Regions from separate parts of the Neobacillus sp. NPDC093182 genome, predicted to be linked through region 1. Evidence: predicted binding sites of a transcription regulator. Region 1 holds the regulator's gene; the other holds the start of a gene.
What was found. Region 1 encodes Rex, which represses fermentation and respiration genes when NADH is low (regulators of the CRP and FNR family bind a similar motif). Its sites were predicted from a motif close to TTGTGAAATATTTCACAA; they were not measured.
Positions count from the first base shown of each region.

Region 1 (4,190 bases):
GAACTTCGGATGATGTCTGTTTTTTTACAACGTTCGCACTCTCTAAAGCCTTGAGTTCCTCTTCCTCCAGCTTTTTCTCTAAGTAATAGTCATAGTCACCTAGATATTCTGTGCTGCTGTTTTTGCTAAGCTCCAAAACCTTGGTGGCTATTCTGTTAATAAAGTATCGATCGTGAGATACAAAAATAATCGTCCCAGGGTAGTCGACTAGTGCATTTTCAAGTACCTCTTTACTGTCGAGATCTAGATGGTTCGTAGGCTCGTCCAATATTAAAACATTTGCCTTCTCCAGCATTAATTTGGCCAGTGCCAATCTTGCTTTTTCACCGCCGCTTAATGTTGAAACGATTTTTAATACATCGTCTCCTGAAAACAGGAAGTTACCTAAGACGGTCCGTATTTCTTTTTCACTTTTTAAAGGCCAATCATCCCAAAGTTCATTAAGAACGCGCTTATTCGAGGTCAACTCTGCCTGTTCCTGGTCATAATACCCAATTGCTAGATTTGCACCATATTGAATAGTGCCAGCTAGTGCAGGCAGTTTTTTGATGATGGTTTTTAAAAGAGTAGACTTTCCAATTCCGTTTGGACCAACTAAGGCAATGCTTTCACCTCGATATGCCCGCAACGAAATATTCTCAGATACATTTTGTCCATCATAACCAACTGCTAAGGAGTCCACTGTCAGTACATCATTTCCGGTTTGTTTCTCAATTTCAAAGGAGAAGGTGGCAGATTTCTCATCCCCTAATGGACGGTCCATCAAATCCATTTTCTCAAGTTTTTTACGCCGGCTCTGAGCTCGTTTCGTCGTAGACGCACGGGCTAGGTTGCGCTGGATAAAATCTTGAAGATTAGCAACCTCCTGCTGCTGCTTCTCATATAGCTTTAAATCGCGTTCATAATTGGCAGCTTTTTGGTCTAGATATGCACTATAGTTTCCAATGAATTTTTGAATTTGCTTACGTGAAACTTCATAAACCTGCGTTACGACTTTATCTAGAAAATAACGGTCATGGGACACAATTAAGATCGCCCCATCATAGCCTTGTAAATACTGTTCGAGCCAAGATAAAGTATCAATATCAAGATGGTTGGTAGGCTCGTCCAGGATTAAAATATCTGGCTTGGTTAAAAGTAGTTTCCCCAAGGCAAGGCGCGTTTTCTGTCCGCCGCTTAAGGAAGAGATCATGACCGCACTATCGTGGAAATTCAATCCGTGCAGGATGGAGCGAATATCTGCTTCATACTGATAACCGCCCTGCTCTTTAAATTTCACTTGCAGCTGATCGTACTCATTTAGGATTCTCTCGTATCTGCTAGTGTCCTCAATAGCAGCAGGATCTGACATTTGAACCTCGAGGTGTCGAATTGCTGCTTCCATACTTCTCAGTTCGTCGAAAACTGTCAGCATTTCATCCCAGATCGACAAATTCGACTCTAGTCCTGTATTCTGGGCTAAATAACCAATGCTTACTCCCTTTGGCTTAATGATTTCTCCGCCATCATGTGACAAATGCCCAGCAATAATTTTTAATAATGTCGATTTCCCTGCACCGTTTCGCCCGACAAGTGCAACACGGTCCCGAGTTTGTAATTCTAGTTTTATATTCGATAAAATTAGGTCTGCACCATAGTATTTTGCTAGTTGATTAACTTGTAATAATATCATTGCTTTTCACCTCTATTACTAAAATAAGTGTACCTTATTCCAACAATGCAGGCAATAAAGTGTCTTAGTGTTGGAGAAAATAAGAAAATATCTCGAAAGAAAGAAATGTAAATTTTTCATCATTCGTTCAAAGTTTCACAGACAAATTGTTAAAAATATAGTATGATTTTGTGGGAGGATATTGTTTATGTCTGAATTTACTCATTTTAACGAAGAAGGAAGAGCGAAAATGGTGGACGTTAGTGATAAGCCAGAAAGTGCTCGTACGGCACTTGCTCATTCCAGCATTACGGTTAGTAAAGAAATATATGAAAAAATAACAAATAATGAAATGAAAAAGGGCGATGTTCTTGCAGTAGCACAAGTTGCTGCCGTGATGGGGGCAAAGAAAACCTGGGACTTAATCCCGATGTGCCATCCTATACCTTTGACGGGGGTAAATATATCCTTCTCCTGGGAAAAAGAACATGATACGGCTTTTACATTAAATATTGCAGCTTCTGTCAAAACAAAAGGAAATACAGGTGTTGAAATGGAAGCGTTAACAGCTGCGTCCACTTGTGCTTTAACTGTTTATGATATGTGTAAAGCAGTGGATAAAGGTATGGTCATTGGAAAAACCTATCTGGTTGAAAAAACCGGCGGGAAAAATGGGGATTTCCACCGAACAGAACAAGTTAGATAAATGAACAACTATTTATGAGGGGTGGGAGAATATGAGTAATGAAACAATGAAAATACCACAAGCGACAGCAAAACGGCTGCCCTTATATTATCGATTTTTAAAGAATCTGCATTCTTCCGGTAAACAGAGGGTTTCGTCTGCGGAATTAAGTGAGGCAGTGAAGGTGGATTCGGCAACGATTCGCCGGGATTTTTCTTATTTTGGTGCCTTAGGGAAAAAGGGATATGGCTACAATGTCAACTACCTATTAACGTTCTTTCGGAAAACACTAGATCAAGATGAATTAACAAAAGTAGCGTTAATTGGTGTAGGAAATCTTGGAACCGCCTTTCTAAACTATAACTTTTTAAAAAATAATAATACAAAAATTGAATGTGCTTTTGATGTTGATCCGAACAAAATGGGAACAACGATCCGAGATGTGCCTGTGTTTCATATGGATGAGCTCGAGAAGGTTTTAAGCAATGATGAAATCCATGTTGCCATCCTGACCGTACCTGCACCAGTGGCTCAGCTGATTACGGATCGACTCGTACAATCTAATATTAAGGCGATATTGAATTTCACGCCTGCAAGGTTAAATGTTCCTTCATCTATTCGCGTTCATCATATCGACTTGGCTGTTGAATTACAATCACTTATTTACTTCCTGAAGCACTACCCTACAGAGGAAATAGAAGAATAAAAACAAAAAAGACCTTTTCACAAGTAAAGTGAAAAGGCTTTTTAATGATCCTACTTTTTTATTTTGTCTTTATATCTATTGTAAAAGAAAATCATTCTTAAACCAGATCCGAAGTCAAAGGTGGCAAGTAAAACGAGCAGGTAACTGAAGAACCCCCATCCGTTTTGGGTGACATCTTCAACTGCAAAATAAGTAAATAAGCAGCCAAGTACAATATAAATGATTCCGGAAAACAAGGGTGATCGTCTCATAGAAAGCCTCCGATAAAGTTTTGAATACCTTCTGCCTCACGAATAATTTTATCAATGTCATCTTTATAAACGGACTGTATGACGACAACTAATGTATTCATCGCAACATGGGCAAAAATCGGTACAAGGATATGTTTTGTTTTTACATAGAGAAATGCAAAAGTGAAGCCCATTGCAGAATAGAGAAGCACATGATGCGGTTCCATATGGGCTAAGGCGAAAATAACCGAGCTGATTAACGCTGAGAAGAAAAAGTTAAACCGTTTATGGAGAGTGCCGAAAATAATTTTTCGAAAAACAATTTCCTCTAATATTGGGCCAATTACTGAACTGACTAAGATGGCAAGTGGAAAGGATTCAATGATGTTGAGAATTTGCTGTGTGTTTTCTGAGCCCATTTCAACCCCGATCAGCCGTTCAATATTCGCAGCGAGAGCTTGGGCAAATAAGGCTAGGAAGACACCAAATACAGCCCAGATGGCAGCAAAGCCAAAGGAACTGCCTCTTTCATTCAACCCTGGTTTCTTTATTTCTCTTCGTAATAAGAAAAGAATAATAACCAGAGCAAGGGTGAAGCTGAAAATTAACCAATAGGGGACAACGAGCCCTTGATTTATTCCTAAGTAGCCAAATAGGAACATCAGTCCTGGAATTCCCACTAGGCTTGATAACTGCATGGCTATATAGACAATTAAAATAATCCAATATTCCCTTTTCAAATTAATAAATCTCCTTTAAGCAGCTAATGAAAATATTTTACCCTATTCTTCATTGTACTAATAAAAGCAAGGTTGTTTCAATTTTTAAGGTTATCGGAAAAACTATGTATATTCCCACGTGTAAATCACATACTTGTAAGGTTGCAAAAAATAATAAAAAATTGCTGCTTCATACTTG
Region 1 is NZ_JBIVOI010000021.1:114,764-118,953, reverse strand. Features, by position in the region: gene ACIQAA_RS28535 (ABC-F family ATP-binding cassette domain-containing protein) at 1-1,672, opposite strand, end outside; gene moaC (cyclic pyranopterin monophosphate synthase MoaC) at 1,860-2,357, shown strand; gene ACIQAA_RS28525 (redox-sensing transcriptional repressor Rex) at 2,389-3,042, shown strand; gene ACIQAA_RS28520 (YdiK family protein) at 3,093-3,293, opposite strand; gene ACIQAA_RS28515 (CPBP family intramembrane glutamic endopeptidase) at 3,290-4,012, opposite strand.

Region 2 (4,190 bases), on a different contig from region 1:
GCATTGATGATAATCTCCAAACTCTCATCCAAATTTAACCTCATTTTAAATCCGCCACTCTTTTCTAATGAGGAAAAGCCGTGTAAAATGCTTCGAAGCCCTCGTACTGCATGTAAGGCAGTGTCCCCTTCTAATCTATACGCCTGTAAAACACGCACAGTGAGGTCAACGATTTTAGAACCGGCATGCTGAATGTCCGCATCTTCCATATCCGGTGCCATCAAGGTTGCCTCATAGAGCCCAGGATGCTTCCGTGTAAAATTAATATAGGCTTTACTTATAGTCAGTACGGCTTCGTCTCCAGACACTCCGATGGCAGCTTGAGCTAATATTGCATGCAGCCGGTCTATCCCATAAATCGCCATTTTCTTTCTTAACCCGCCCAGCCCATCAAAATGGTTATATAAAGACGGAGGACGGATTCCTAATTTCTTCGCTAGATTTGCCAGCGTAACTTCCTGCATTCCATATTGGTCCGCTAACTCCGTTGCTGCTTCCAGAATCTCTGTTATTTCAAGTCCAACCTTTGGTCTTGGTGACATCCATCTCTAACTCCTTTAGTTCAATTTCTGCTCAAAACGTTTAATCGCCTTTTCCATTTCCCCTGCCGGATTCTCCAGCATTTCACCATGTCCGACAGCAAGAAGCTTAGGCTGGTAACTCACTAACTTCATTACACTAGCTAATGAAGTTTCCTTACTCCATGTACCAAGGGCTGGAAACGGAAACCATGGCTTCATGTCTCCTGCTGCTGCTAGCCCGCCTCTAGTTTGGTAGGCGTCTCCTGCAATCAGGGCTTTCGTGCGAGTATCAATGAACGACATCGACCCCGGTGTATGCCCCGGAGTTTCAATTGCTGCCAATGATCCGATTAGGTCTCCTTCTTTTAATAGTACATTTGCTCTGGTCTTCAGCTTCTTTGGGACGCCGCCCTTAATTGGAGTCTGGTGCTCATGCGCATCAAGCGAAGTGTCACCATTCAATATTCTGTTATCCCTCACCGAAATATAAACCGGTACATCTGGAAGGTCTTCCTTTATCCTATCAAGTGCACCCACATGATCCTCATGTGCATGAGTCAAAATTATTTTTGTAATTGGTTTCCCAATCATTTCTGCAGCCTTAATTATTCCCTTCTTACTATATGGAAGAGCTGCGTCAATCAAGGTTAATCCAGCCTCTTCCTCAACCAAATAACAATTAACCGGAAAGACACTTGCCATAAATGTAACCTGATATAAAAAACCGTTATTGAGCAACCTCACATTCCCCAACCCCTTTAACTAATATCATTAGTTTTATCTTAACTAATGATATTAGTTTTATCAAGAGCTTTTTGTAAAAAAAACTCCTTCCCTTTTCATTCGTATACCGCTTAAGTGAAGGTCCGAAAAAGGCGATTTCCGAATTGAAGAGCAGCATTATTCAATTTTGCAATAAAGCATTGTTTACAATTTGTTCAAATCTTTTTTACAGATATGTGAAATAATGAGCATTTTACCCTCAATTCAAGATTTATTTGTTATATTAGCAGTGTAATAAATATCTAAAACATATTTAACAAGGAGATGGCTTTAAAATGTTTATGAACTTTTTAAGAGAAAGTAAAATCGCGGCTGGAATATTAACAGTCTTACGTTTATATCTAGGGTATTCTTGGTTTACTGCAGGTTTAGGCAAGTTAACAGGCGGCGGGTTCGATGCTTCTGGTTTCTTAAAAGGAGCAGTTGCTAATCCAGTAAAAGGCCCAGATGGCAACATGGTTTACGGCTGGTACGTTAACTTCCTAGAAAGCTTTGCTTTACCAAACATTGATGTGTTTAACTTCATTGTTCCTTGGGGTGAAACATTAATCGGTTTAGGACTTATGCTTGGATGTTTAACAACAGCTGCTATTGTTTTTGGACTAGTAATGAACTTCTCTTTCTTCTTAGCAGGAACAGTATCTCATAACCCAACAGACATTTTCTTAGGATTCATCATCTTAACTGCTGGTTACAACGCAGGCCGCATTGGTCTTGACCGCTGGGTGGTTCCATTCATCCGCAAAACTGTTTTCAAAGGCAAAGAAACAGCAAAACAACTTGCGTAACAAAAAGTGCCTCAATCACATGTTGATTGAGGCACTTTATTATTAATAAATATTATCTTCTTCACCGCTTTCAAAACCTACACGATCCTGATACCAATTAGTAATTTGCGTAAGGATAGCAAATACTAAAAAGAAATTCATCGCCCATACATTAATAAATGGTGCCAAGCCGCCAAATTCAATTCCATGATACCCTTTAATTTTCATCACGATCAACGATTCTATAAAAATTAAAACAAAACCCAAGACACCAGCAACCGCCATTCTAATCATCCCGTTCCCTCCCTATCTACAATTTATGTTTAACAGATTTCCATTATATTAATAAAATAAATTTGACAATTTTGTGAATTTTATATCCCTATTATATGGCAAATTTCATAAGGACAACAACAAAAATCATTTGTGTTTTAGGAAGAAATTTTTTAACAGATTGAAAGATGAAGAAAGAGGCTTATAGTTATTGTTTTGAGGTAAAACGGAAGGATTTCATAATCATAGCTGATTACTTTTTTATCCAACGATATAATGATGTGCAGAACGTTACTATAGAAGCATAAATGAGGAACGTGTGAAAATTAACAAAGATCGTATTTGTGTATTGATTTAACCACGGAAAGCTGTAAATCTTTGATTCTTCATTCGCAGGCGGTCCGCCTAATTTCCGAATTAACTCGGAAACGTATGCAAATTCTAACACACTTGCAGCTAGCAGGACGATAAAGGAACCAACCATAATATCTCGCAAAGTGGAAGCTTTAAATGACGCTTCCTTAAGTTTTAAAAACAACTCATATCCAAAAAGAGCAAATGTCAACACGACGAATGGAAAAATAAGAATGACAGGATTACCATTATCTGAAAAGGACTCAGGACTAAATGTAAATTCCCTAACCATAACAATCGCAATGATACAAAGCAGGAAATAGATAATTATTTGCCTTGATAACATCACATCTCCCCCTATTAAAATAACTAAAAAAGGAATAATGCCTTATTGTTTATATATTCAAGAATAAGGACGTTATTCCCAGGTTATCAATAGACAAGTCAGAAGAAAGGATACAACGTGTCAAGATGACATACTATACTGTATTATAATAGGTTTTATATTAACTATGGAAATGATATGGAAAGCAGCAACTTAACAAAAGGTAAATGAGGTTTTATAATTGTTAGAACATATCTTAAAGGTACTCAAACAAATTGAAAAAGAGTATGATGTAAAAATCCTATATGCCTGTGAATCAGGCAGCAGAGCCTGGGGCTTTCCCTCCATTGATAGCGATTATGATGTCCGATTTATTTATGTTCATAAAAAGGAATGGTACCTCTCTATCGATCAAAAGCGCGATGTGCTGGAAGTCCCGAAGCATGATAAGCTTTCCATCCAAGTAGACAAACTGCTGGACTTGAATGGCTGGGAACTAGCCAAAGCATTGCGGTTATTTCGCAAATCGAATCCGCCGCTGCTGGAATGGCTGCATTCAAATATCATTTACTACCAGGGGTCCTCTGCAATCAATAAAATGAAAGAGTTAGAAAGCCAAATTTTTTCTCCTACATCTGGTATTTACCATTATTTAAAAATGGCAAAAGGTAATTACAGAGATTATTTAAATCGGGAGGAAGTTAAAATAAAAAGATATTTCAACATATTCCGCCCGCTGTTAGCAGCGAGATGGATTGAAATGCACCATGCATTTCCCCCAATTAAATTTACTCAACTGGTCGAGGATAACCTTCCAACCAGGGAGATTAAACTAGTACTCGACGATATTATCATGCTAAAAAAAGCGGGTGAAGTTCTTGATCCAAATCCTAGAACTGAGCTCATCAATCACTTCGTTGAAGCCGAGATTGACCATTTAGAGAAATATGCAAGGGAAGTATCAGTAAATAAATCCGACCCAACCGAACTCTTAAATCAATTGTTTCGAGAAACACTTGAGGAAGTTTGGGGTTAACATATAAAACTGCCACTATTAAAGATTGTGGCAGTTTTTATTTTTCAAGGAAAGCTTGAAAAACACACTAAAAACGAATATTATATAAAGGTTGTCAAAAAACGTTCGTGTTTTGGAGGAGCCTTATGTTT
Region 2 is NZ_JBIVOI010000002.1:405,440-409,629, forward strand. Features, by position in the region: gene ACIQAA_RS06570 (TetR/AcrR family transcriptional regulator) at 1-542, opposite strand, end outside; gene ACIQAA_RS06575 (MBL fold metallo-hydrolase) at 558-1,265, opposite strand; gene ACIQAA_RS06580 (DoxX family membrane protein) at 1,580-2,092, shown strand; gene ACIQAA_RS06585 (hypothetical protein) at 2,135-2,365, opposite strand; gene ACIQAA_RS06590 (hypothetical protein) at 2,598-3,044, opposite strand; gene ACIQAA_RS06595 (nucleotidyltransferase domain-containing protein) at 3,265-4,059, shown strand; gene ACIQAA_RS06600 (NCS2 family permease) at 4,185-4,190, shown strand, end outside.
Region 2: the regulator Rex is predicted to act here: its motif matches at 1,479-1,496, upstream of ACIQAA_RS06580 (DoxX family membrane protein).